2 regions of the Mesorhizobium sp. CC13 genome follow, and region 2 is predicted to be linked to the other one. Evidence: riboswitches for the same ligand, from Rfam matches in the RefSeq annotation. Region 2 holds a riboswitch; the other holds the start of a gene.
What was found. A riboswitch is a leader RNA that binds a small molecule or an ion and turns the genes downstream of it on or off. The one in region 2 is predicted to bind glycine.
Positions count from the first base shown of each region.

Region 1: linked by a shared signal. The riboswitch ahead of PV773_RS24985 (D-amino acid dehydrogenase) and the one ahead of gcvT (glycine cleavage system aminomethyltransferase GcvT) in region 2 are both predicted to bind glycine.

Region 1 is NZ_JARDJI010000042.1:3,979-9,147, reverse strand. It holds partial or broken gene PV773_RS24990 (malate synthase G) at 1-891, opposite strand, end outside; gene PV773_RS24985 (D-amino acid dehydrogenase) at 901-2,154, opposite strand; glycine riboswitch at 2,292-2,394, opposite strand; gene PV773_RS24980 (amidohydrolase family protein) at 2,459-3,898, opposite strand; gene PV773_RS24975 (Xaa-Pro peptidase family protein) at 4,122-5,169, opposite strand, start outside.
Region 2 is NZ_JARDJI010000007.1:200,126-205,294, reverse strand. It holds gene PV773_RS12815 (YaiI/YqxD family protein) at 1-285, shown strand, start outside; gene PV773_RS12810 (DUF1345 domain-containing protein) at 282-938, shown strand; gene PV773_RS12805 (cytochrome b/b6 domain-containing protein) at 1,055-1,921, shown strand; gene PV773_RS12800 (molybdopterin-binding protein) at 1,923-2,714, shown strand; glycine riboswitch at 2,844-2,930, shown strand; gene gcvT (glycine cleavage system aminomethyltransferase GcvT) at 3,080-4,180, shown strand; gene gcvH (glycine cleavage system protein GcvH) at 4,186-4,554, shown strand; gene gcvP (aminomethyl-transferring glycine dehydrogenase) at 4,568-5,169, shown strand, end outside.

The DNA of each region.
Region 1 (5,169 bases), on a different contig from region 2:
GTTGCGGTAGACCAGAACCTTGTCCTCGGCGTCGACCGCGGCGACCGAATCCTCGCAGTCCTGGATGGTGGTCAAAGCCGATTCCACGATCATGTCGGCGATGCCGGCAGGATCGGTCTTGCCGATGGCGCTGTCGCGGTTCACCACCACCTCGACATGCAGGCCGTTCTTGACCAGCAGCACCGCGTCGGGGTTCTTGGCCTCGCCACGATAGCCCGCGAACTGTTTTGCATCGCGCAGCGACACCGAGCCGGAAGCGGTGGCAAGCTTCAGCGCCCCGCCCTCGACCGAAAGCCCGGTCACATCGCTCCAGCCGCCCTTTTCCAGAGGCGAAGACTCGTCCAGGAACGCCTTGGCCCAGGCGATGACCTTTGCGCCGCGCTTGGGGTTGTAGCCCTTGCCTTTCTCGGCACCGTCGGCGTCGGAGATGGCATCGGTGCCGTAGAGGGCATCGTAGAGCGAACCCCAGCGCGCGTTGGCGGCGTTCAGCGCGTAACGCGCGTTCATGACCGGCACCACCAGCTGCGGGCCGGCGACGGTGGCGATCTCGGGATCGACGTTGTCGGTCGTCACCGCAAAGGCAGGGCCTTCCGGCACGAGATAGCCGATGTCGGACAAGAACGCCTTGTAGGCGGCCATGTCGTGCGGCGCGCCGTGCTTGCGATACCAGGCGTCGAGCTTCAGCTGGAAGTCGTCGCGCTTTTCCAGGAGCGCCCGGTTCTTCGGCGCCAAGTCGTGCACGATATCGGCAAAGCCGGACCAGAATTTCTCCGCATCCACTCCGGTCCCGGGCATGGCCTCAGACACGACGAAGTCGTGCAGCTCGCGCGATATCGAAAGGCCAAACAGCGAAATCCTGCCGTCGATACGGTTCATCATGTTCATCGTCATAGCTCCCGGTCAGGCCGCGATCGCGGTGTCGGTGCGGAACTCGCCCGAGATCGTTTCGGCGACCATCTGGGCGGTTGCGGCCGACAGGGTCCAGCCGAGATGGCCGTGGCCGGTGTTGTAGAACACGCCTTGCTGGCGGCCCTTGCCGACCCTCGGCATCATGTTGGGCATCATCGGCCGGAGACCGGCCCAGGGCACGACGCGGTTGGTGTCGACATCGGGGAACAGCATGCGCGTCCAGTCGACCAGCGGCCTGACGCGATCGTCGCGGATGTCGCGGTTCATGCCGTTGAACTCGGCGGTGCCGGCAACGCGGAAACGCCCCGCGCCCAGGCGGCTGGTGACGATCTTGGCGCGGTCGTCGAGCAGGCTGACCCAGGGTGCGGCGTTCTGGCTGAGCTCGTCGTCGAGATGCACCGTGATCGAGTAGCCCTTGACCGGATAGACATTGACCCGGTCGCCCAGCATGGCGGCAAAGCGGCGGCTGGCGGCACCGGCGCAGACGACGATGCCGTCGGCCTCGACGATCCTGTAATCCGGCTGGCCGTCGGCGCCATCGGTCGTATAGCCGATGCAAAACACGCCATCGCGGGCGATGCGGTCGACATTGGCGTCGAAGACGAAGCGCGCGCCGCGCCGCTCGCAGGCTTTCGCCAGCCCGAAGGTGAACTTGTGGATGTCGCCGGTCGAATCCGACGGGGTGTAGAACCCACCATGGAAATCGCCATGCAGCGTCGGCTCGATCGACTTCACTTCTTCTGCCGTCACCGGCCGGCGGTCGAGGCCGCCCTCGACCAGCATCGCATTGACCTTCAACGCATGCTGGAAGCTCGGCTTGTCCCAGTAGAAATGCAGGATGCCGCGACGAACATGGTCGAAGTCGATGTTCTCGCGCTCGGCGATGGCAAACAGGTGCTTGCGCGCCGCAATCGCCAGCCGCGTCGTCTCAACGGTATTGTCGCGATAATTTGCGATGTTGGAAACGAACTCGGCCAGCCAGGCATATTTGTGCCAGGTCGGCCTGGGGTTCATCAGAAGCGGCGCATCGCTGCGCAGCATCCACTTGATGCCCTTGAGCAGGGTCGACCAGTGGTTCCACACCTCGGCATTGCTGGCCGACAGCTGGCCGCCATTGGCGAATGACGTCTCCATCGCGGCGTAACGCTGGCGGTCGATGACGGTCACGGAATAGCCGCGCTCAAGCAGCGCATAGGCGGTGGTTACGCCGGTGATACCGGCGCCGATAACGGCAATATGGGGCATTTCTCTCTCCGCGAACAAGGTTGGGAGCGGGCCGAAACCCGCCGTTTTTCCCCAATCTGTCGCTGTACCTGAGAGCTTAACCGCGATGGCGCGGCTTTCCCCTTCGGTGGACGCTCGAGGCGCCTCTCTCCAGATCGTTCAGCTGCATGGTCACTGTTGCCTGAGAGTTTCCTGGGGGGTTGCTCCGTCGGCGTCGGCCGGTGTCGTCTCGCAGCGGCCGATCTCTCCCATGCAGCCTCTTGAACGCATTGCTTCTACAGGCTGGAATGCGCTTCCGCAACGGCAGTCGCGGAAGCGCCTGATGTCAGTTTCCTTCGTCGTACAGCGTCGTGGTCGTCTCGACGCCATGCTCGTGCAGGCCGGCGCGCACCACGGCGGCAGCCGCCAGTTCGCGGGCCTTGCGGCGGATGGAGGGCTCGTCGACGCCCTGCACCTTGCCGTCGGCATAAACCGCCTTGCCGTCGACCCAGGTCTGGGTGATCGACGCTGTCGAAGCCGAGAACACCAGCGCCTGCAGCGGATCGTAGAACGGTGTCCACTCGACATGGTCGAGGTCGAACAGGATGAAGTCGGCCTTCTTGCCGATCTCCAGCGAGCCGATCTCGTCGTCCCACATCAGGGCGCGAGCACCTTCGATGGTGGCGGCGCGCAGCGCCTGGCGCGCCGTGAATACGTCGGGCTGCATGCGGGCGTCCTTGAACATGCCGGCGACGACCAGCATCTGCCGCATCAGGTTCATGTTGCCTGCGGCCGACACGCCGTCGGTGCCGAGGCCGACCTTGACGCCGGCCTTGACCATCTCGGGGTACTTGCCGATCGATGTCGCGCCCTTGCCGAGCTTGAACGACGAGCATGGGCAGAAGGCGACGCTGGCGCCGCGCTCGGCCAGCAGCTTGACTTCCTCGTCCGACACGGCGGCACCGTGGGCGATGACCAGGTTCTTGCGGATACCGCCGGCCTTGTCGACGCGGGTGATCGGCCAGCAGCCGTACTTGCTCTCGCAGACCTTGGCTTCCTCGATCGAGGTCGCCAGGTGATAGGTCGTGCCGACGCCGAGCTTCTCGGCGAGCGCGACCGCGCCGACATGCAGTTCGAGGCTGCAGGGTTCCTTGCCCTCGATGTTGACCCAGCAGCGGGCGCGGCCGTCGAGCGTGTTGTTGTAGCGCAGCACGTTTTCCTCGAGCACCTTCAGCGCCGACTGCGCGTCGGGGAAGAAGTGATGCTCGGCCATCTCCTCGGTCCAGCCGCGCGGCAGCTCGGCCGGGCGGTTGTCGGCGGCATGGCGGCCGGTGACGCCGCGGATGCCGGTCTTGTCCATGGCGCGGATGACGATGCCGGGATCGTATTGCGAGCCCATATCGAGGAAGCAGGTGGTGCCGCAGCGAAGCATCTCGGTGATGCCGAGCAGCGCACCCCAATATTCGTCTTCCTCGGTGATGTGGGCGTAGAAGGGCTTGGCCCAGTGGAACACCCAGGCGCGGGTGTTGAGATTATCGGGGAAGACCGCGCGCGACAGCGTCTCGGACAGATGCACATGGCTGTCGACGAAGCCCGGGCAGATGCCCAGCATCTTGCCGTCGATCACCTGGTCGAAGCTCTTGCCCTTGTGGCGCGCCGCCACCTCGTCGGCCTGGCCGATATCGGCGATGCGGCCGTTTTCGACCACCACGCTGGCGTTACGCAGCACCGTGTCGTTCTTGTCGACGGTAAAAGCGAAGTTCAGATTTTCGATCAGCGTGCGCATGCGGCTCCACCCAATTCCTTACCCACGGACCCTCCAGATCGCGTCGCCGGTCCGTGACGGCGAGCGCTGTGGCGAGCATTTCAGCGTTCTTTCAGACCGCGAAAATGCTCGCTTTAGCCTGCAGGCAATTCCAGACGGAAAACCGCGTCACACTTTTCCTGGAATTGCCCTGACGGCCGGGGCCAACAACCACCCGGACCGTCGTTTCGCAAGTCGCGACCTCTTAGGCCACGGCCTTGACCTTGCCGCCCTGCTTGGCGGTGCCGCACAGGATCAGCTTATCGGTGTCGGCATAGTCGGACAGGAGTTCCGAGCCCTTCGACGTCACCAGCAGCATGTCCTTGTTCTGCATGCCGTAGCCATAGCCGGTGTCGTAGCAGAGCGGCTCGAAGCCGAGCACCATGTTCTCTTCCAGCGGCGCGTCGCTGCCCGGCTTGCCCAGCACCGGCGTCAGGCCGAGATAGGGATCCTCGTGCAGGTGCAGTCCGATGCCGTGGCCGACAAACGAGATCGGCGGCAGGTTGAGCTTGGCGAGCTTGGCGATGAAGGCATCGTAGATCTCGCGGCAGCTGGCGCCCGGCTTCACCTTCTCCATGATCTCATATTTGCACTCGACCAGGTGAGCCCAGATCTTGTCGGCCATGGGCGGCGCCTCGCCGACGATGGCCGTGCGGCAGACACCGGCCTGGTAGCCGTTGATGACCGAGAAGATCTCGACGCGGCAGACGTCGCCGCGCTTCAGGATGCGGTCGGACGGACCGACATTGGGCAGCACCGAGCGCTCGCCGGTGGCGACGATCAGAAGCTTGAAGTGCTCGGCGCCGAGCGAATAGACGTTGCGGGTCAGGTGTCCGGCAATGTCCATCTCCGAATCGCCCGCGTCGACGACTGCCAGCGTATCGGTGATCGCCTGGTCGGCGATGCGCGACAGCTTGCTGAGCAGCGCGATCTCCTCGGCCGTCTTGATCTGGCGCAGCCGCGCCAGGATCGGCTCGGCATGCTCGAAGCGCGCGCCGGGCATCGCCGCGATCAGGCGGGCAAAGTCGCCGGCCGGCAGGTAATCCATTTCGAGACCGATACGCGCCTTGCCCAGACCGAGGCCGGCAAGCTGGTCGGCCAGCACAAGCATCGGATCGTCGGAGAATTCCGCCCAGATGCGGGCCGGCATGTCGGGCAGCCGGCGCTTGATGGTCGATGCCTCCATGTCGACGCCGAAGATCGCGGTGCGGCCGTCGGCGGTGACGATGGTCATCGCATGGCGGTGGCGGATC
Region 2 (5,169 bases):
ATCGTCGAAAACGCCAGGGCCAACGACATCGTCGTCACGGCCGACATCCCGCTCGCCGCACGCACCGTCGCCCTCGGCGCCCATGTGCTGGGCCCGACCGGCAGACCGTTCACGCCGGAGACCATCGGCATGGCGGTGGCGATGCGCGACCTCAAGCAGCACCTGCGCGAAACCGGCGAGAGCAAGGGCTACAATGCCGGCTTCACGCCGCAGGACCGCTCGCGCTTCCTCGGCGCGCTCGACCAGACGGCGCGGCGCGCGATCCGCGGGGCACAGGGCGGATGAAGCCGTTCGGGCGCCATTTCGTCTTCAAGGTCAGCGCCGCGATCGGCCTGGCGGCACTTGCGGTCGCATGGGCGCTCGATCAGCCGCTGGCCTTCGCCATCGGCGCGAATGCCTTCTTCATCGTCTATGTCGCCTTGGTGCTGCGCGAGATGCCGGCGTTGAGCGCCGACTATCTCAGCCGGCGCGCCCAGGAGACCGACGAGCCCGTCGCAATCATCTTCCTGGTCACCGTCGCCATCATCGGCGCCGCGGTCGGCTCGCTTTTCATGCTGATCAACGGCCGCGAGGCCGCGGGCGCGATCCCGCTGGCCTTCTCGCTGCTGTCGCTGCCGCTGGGCTGGTTCACCCTCCACGCCATGACGGCGCTGCACTATGCCAATCTTTTCTGGAAAGGGGACGGCAGCGGTGAAACGGATTCCGCTCCCGGCCATAAGCCTTTGGGCGGATTGATCTTTCCCGAAACGGGCCGGCCCTGCGGCTGGGACTTTCTCTACTTCTCCGTGGTCATCGGCATGACCGCCCAGACGGCCGACACCAACGTCACTTCGACGCCGATGCGCCGGGCGGTCCTGGTCCATTCCATCGTGTCGTTCTTCTTCAACACCATCATCGTCGCGGCTGCCGTCAATCTCGTGGTGTCGCTCGCCAACTGAGCGGCTTCACGCCCATTTCATCGCAGCCTCGAAACCTCCGGCGACCACCGCCCGTAGCTTGGCCAGCATCATCGCAACGCCGCCCCCCTTCGGCGAGACAATGAGAGGCCGGTGGCATGAACGGGCAAGCAGACGACGTAATCGGCGAGACCTCTACGCGCGGCGAGCTGGTCTATCGCCAGACGCGTTGGACGCGCGCCACCCATTGGGTCTGGGCCCTCAGCCTGTTCTTCCTGCTGCTCAGCGGCCTGCAGATCTTCAACGCCCACCCGGCGCTCTACATCGGCCAGCAATCGGGCTTCCAGTTCGACAATAGCGTCTTGACCATCGGTTCCGACTATTATCAAGCCAAACCAATCGGTTACACCGAGATATTCGGACAGAGATTCACCACCACGGGGGTGTTCGGGCTGTCGGGGCCCGAGGACAATCTGCGCGCCCGCGCCTTTCCGTCCTGGGCCACGATCCCGTCGGGCCAGGATCTCGCCACCGGCCGCGTCGTCCACTTCTTCTTCGCCTGGCTGCTGACCGCGACGCTTGCCGCCTGGCTCGCCGCCAGCCTGTGGAACGGCCACCTGCGCCGCGACCTCGCCCCCACGACCGACGATCTCAGGAGGCTGCCGCGCGACATAGCCGATCACGCAAGGCTGAAGTTCCATCACGGCCGCGACTACAACACGCTCCAGAAGCTCGCCTATGGGGGCGTGCTGTTCGTTCTCCTGCCGCTGATGATCGTCACCGGGCTAGCCATGTCCCCGAGCATGAACGCCGCTGTGCCGTTCCTGACCGACATGCTGGGCGGCCGGCAGACGGCGCGCACCATCCACTTCGCCACCATGCTGCTGCTGGTCGCCTTCTTCATCGTCCACATGCTGATGATCCTCGCCGCCGGACCGATCAACGAACTGCGTTCGATCGTCACCGGCTGGTATCGCGCCGACCCGCCGAAACCCGAGGCAAACGCCTCCGACAGGAGCGCCTGACATGCCGAAGTTCCAGCTCGCCCGCCGACGCTTCCTGACCGCCGCCTCGCTCGGCCTGTCCGGTCTTGCCCTCTCCGGCTGCGACGCCTTCGACTTCCTCCAGGATCGCGACAATGGCGTCCGCAACTTCCTCGAAGGCACCAACGACCTCACCTACCGCGCGCAACGGCTGCTCGCGGGCCGCGACAGCCTGGCCCAGGAGTATTCCGAGGCCGACATCCGACAGCCGCAGCGCCCAAACGGCGTCACCGCGCCCGACGACGAGACCTACAAGGCGCTGCTCGCCAACGACTTCGCCGACTGGCGGCTGGAAGTGACGGGCCTGGTCGAAAGGCCGCTGTCGCTGACCAGGCAACAGTTGATGAACATGCCGGCGCGCACCCAGATCACCCGCCACGACTGCGTCGAGGGCTGGAGCTGCATCGCCAAATGGACCGGCGTGCCGCTGGCGCTGGTACTCGACGCGGCAGTCGTGAAGCCAACCGCGCGCTATGTCGTGTTCCACTGCCTCGACACCATCGAGAACAGCCTCTCCGGCGAGGTCAAATATTACGGCTCGATCGACCTGATCGACGCCCGCCACCCGCAGACGATCCTGGCCTACGCGGTCAACGGCAAACCGCTGCCAGTCGAGAACGGCGCCCCGCTCCGCGCCCGCGTCGAGCGCCAGCTCGGCTACAAGATGCCGAAATATCTCAAGGGCATCGAGCTGGTCGACAGCTTCGCCGCCATGGGCCTCGGCAAGGGCGGCTACTGGGAGGATCGCGGCTACGACTGGTATGGCGGCATCTGATTCGTCAGCATGGACTACCCGAACGGGTAGACCATGCACCGTTCGGTCAGGTGAATAAGCACTGCGCGGACAGGTGACAAAGTGTCGTCGTTGGGATATTGACGACTCGTCTGGGGCCTTTGCGGGCTCCACCTGTTTGCGGGAGAGAGCAGCGAAAGCTGACGCCGAAGGGGAAATCGCCCGAAATCTCTCAGGCAAAAGAACCGTAAACGGGAAGGACACTCTGGAAAGTCGGGACTTCGATCCCGCGCCGAAGGTGTAAGCGCTGCCGACAGAGTTCCGGGGCGCGAGTCTCTCAGGCTTCAGACAGAGGGGCACGGAATGGCTGCCACAAGCGGCTGGTAACGTGCGACTCTGGAGGAGCCATGACTGGCGACACGACACTTCATCTGCCACTCGAAGACCTGCATGCAGCAGCTGGAGCGCGTTTCGGCGCGTTTGCCGGCTGGCATATGCCGCTGACCTATCCCGCCGGAGTGATGAAGGAGCATCTTCACACCCGCGAGCATGTCGGCCTGTTCGACATCTCCCACATGAAGCTGTTCCTGGTCACCGGACCGGGCGCGGCGGACCTTATCAATCGCGCCTGCCCGCTCGATGCCCGCGCGCTCGAGCTCCGTCAGTCGAAGTACACCTTCTTCCTGACCGGAATGGCCGGCATCATCGACGACCTGATCATCACCCGGCTCGGCGACGAGCGCTTCATGGTGGTGGCCAATGCCGGCAACGCCGCGACCGACGAGGCGCATCTGCGGGCACTGGCCGAGGACTACGACGCAAAGATCGAGCCGCTCGACCGCGTGTTCCTGGCGATCCAGGGGCCGGAAGCGGCTGCCGTCCTGGCCAAGGCCGGCATCGCCACCGACGATCTGTTCTTCATGCAGGGCTTCGAGCCGCGCGCCAACTGGTTCATGAGCCGCTCGGGCTATACCGGCGAGGACGGTTTCGAGATCGGCCTGCCGGAGGCCGATGCCCGCGATCTCGTCGGCAAGCTGCTTGCCGACGAACGCGCCATGTGGATCGGGCTCGCCGCGCGCGACAGCCTGCGCCTCGAGGCCGGCCTCTGCCTGCACGGCAACGACATCACCCCCGACAACGACCCGGCCAGCGCCGGCCTGATGTGGGCGATCCCCAAGGATCTGCGTGCGGAAGGCAAGTTCATCGGCCGCGCTGCACTGGCAAGGATCCTCGCCGGGGGCCCGGCGCAGAAGCGCGTCGGCCTGAAGCCCGAAGGCCGCCAGCCGGTGCGCTCCGGCGCCGAACTCCTCGACGCCGACGGCAAGCCCGCCGGCCGTGTCACGTCCGGCGGCTTCGGCCCGTCGGCCGGCTTCCCTGTCGCCATGGGCTACGTCTCTGCCCCGCTGGCCAAGGCAGGCACCCGCCTCTTCGCAGACGTGCGCGGTACCAAGGTGCCCGTCGACGTCCACGCCCTTCCCTTCACGCAGCATCGCTACCGCAAAGGATGATTTCCATGACCAAGACCTATTTCACCGAAGACCACGAGTGGATCCGCGTCGAAGGCGACATCGCCACCGTCGGCATCACCGATTACGCCCAGGAACAGCTCGGCGACCTGGTGTTCGTCGAACTGCCGGAAGCCGGCCGCAAGCTCGCCAAGGGCGACGTCGCGGTGGTCGTCGAATCCGTCAAGGCCGCGTCCGACGTCTACGCTCCGGTCGACGGCGACATCACCGAGGCCAACGGCGCGCTGTCGAGCGACCCGGCGCTGGTCAACAACTCGGCCACCGGCGACGGCTGGCTCTGGAAGATGAAGCTGGCGAACGCTTCCCAGCTCGATGGCCTCATGGACGAGGCCGGCTACAAGGCCCATATCGGTTGACAGGACCACTGAGATGACCACTGCACCCTATCCTTTCTCGGCCCGCCACATCGGGCCCGGCGCGGGCGATACCCGCGCCATGCTCGCCGCGATCGGCGTGCCTTCGGTGGAAACGCTGATCTCCCAGGCCGTGCCGAAGTCGATCCGCCTCGATCGCGCGCTCAACCTCCCTGCCCCTGCGACCGAGCATGAGGCGCTTGACGAACTCGGCGAGAAGATGGGCCGCAACAAGGTGCTGAAGAGCTTCATCGGCGCGGGCTATCACGGCGTCAGCGTGCCGCCTGTCATCCAGCGCAACCTGTTCGAGAACCCGGCCTGGTACACCGCCTACACGCCCTACCAGGCCGAAATCAGCCAGGGCCGCCTGGAGCTGCTGTTCCACTTCCAGACGCTGGTAGCCGAACTCACCGGCCTGCCGGTGGCGTCCGCCTCGCTGCTCGACGAGGCGACCGCAGTCGCCGAAGCCGTCGGCATCGCACTTCGCCACCACCGCGACAAGCGCAGCCGCGTCGCCCTTGCCGGCACCCCGCATCCGCAGACGCTCGACGTCGTGCGCACCCGCGCCGAGCCGCTGGGCACCGAGATCGACGGCGAGACCATCGACGACAACACCGC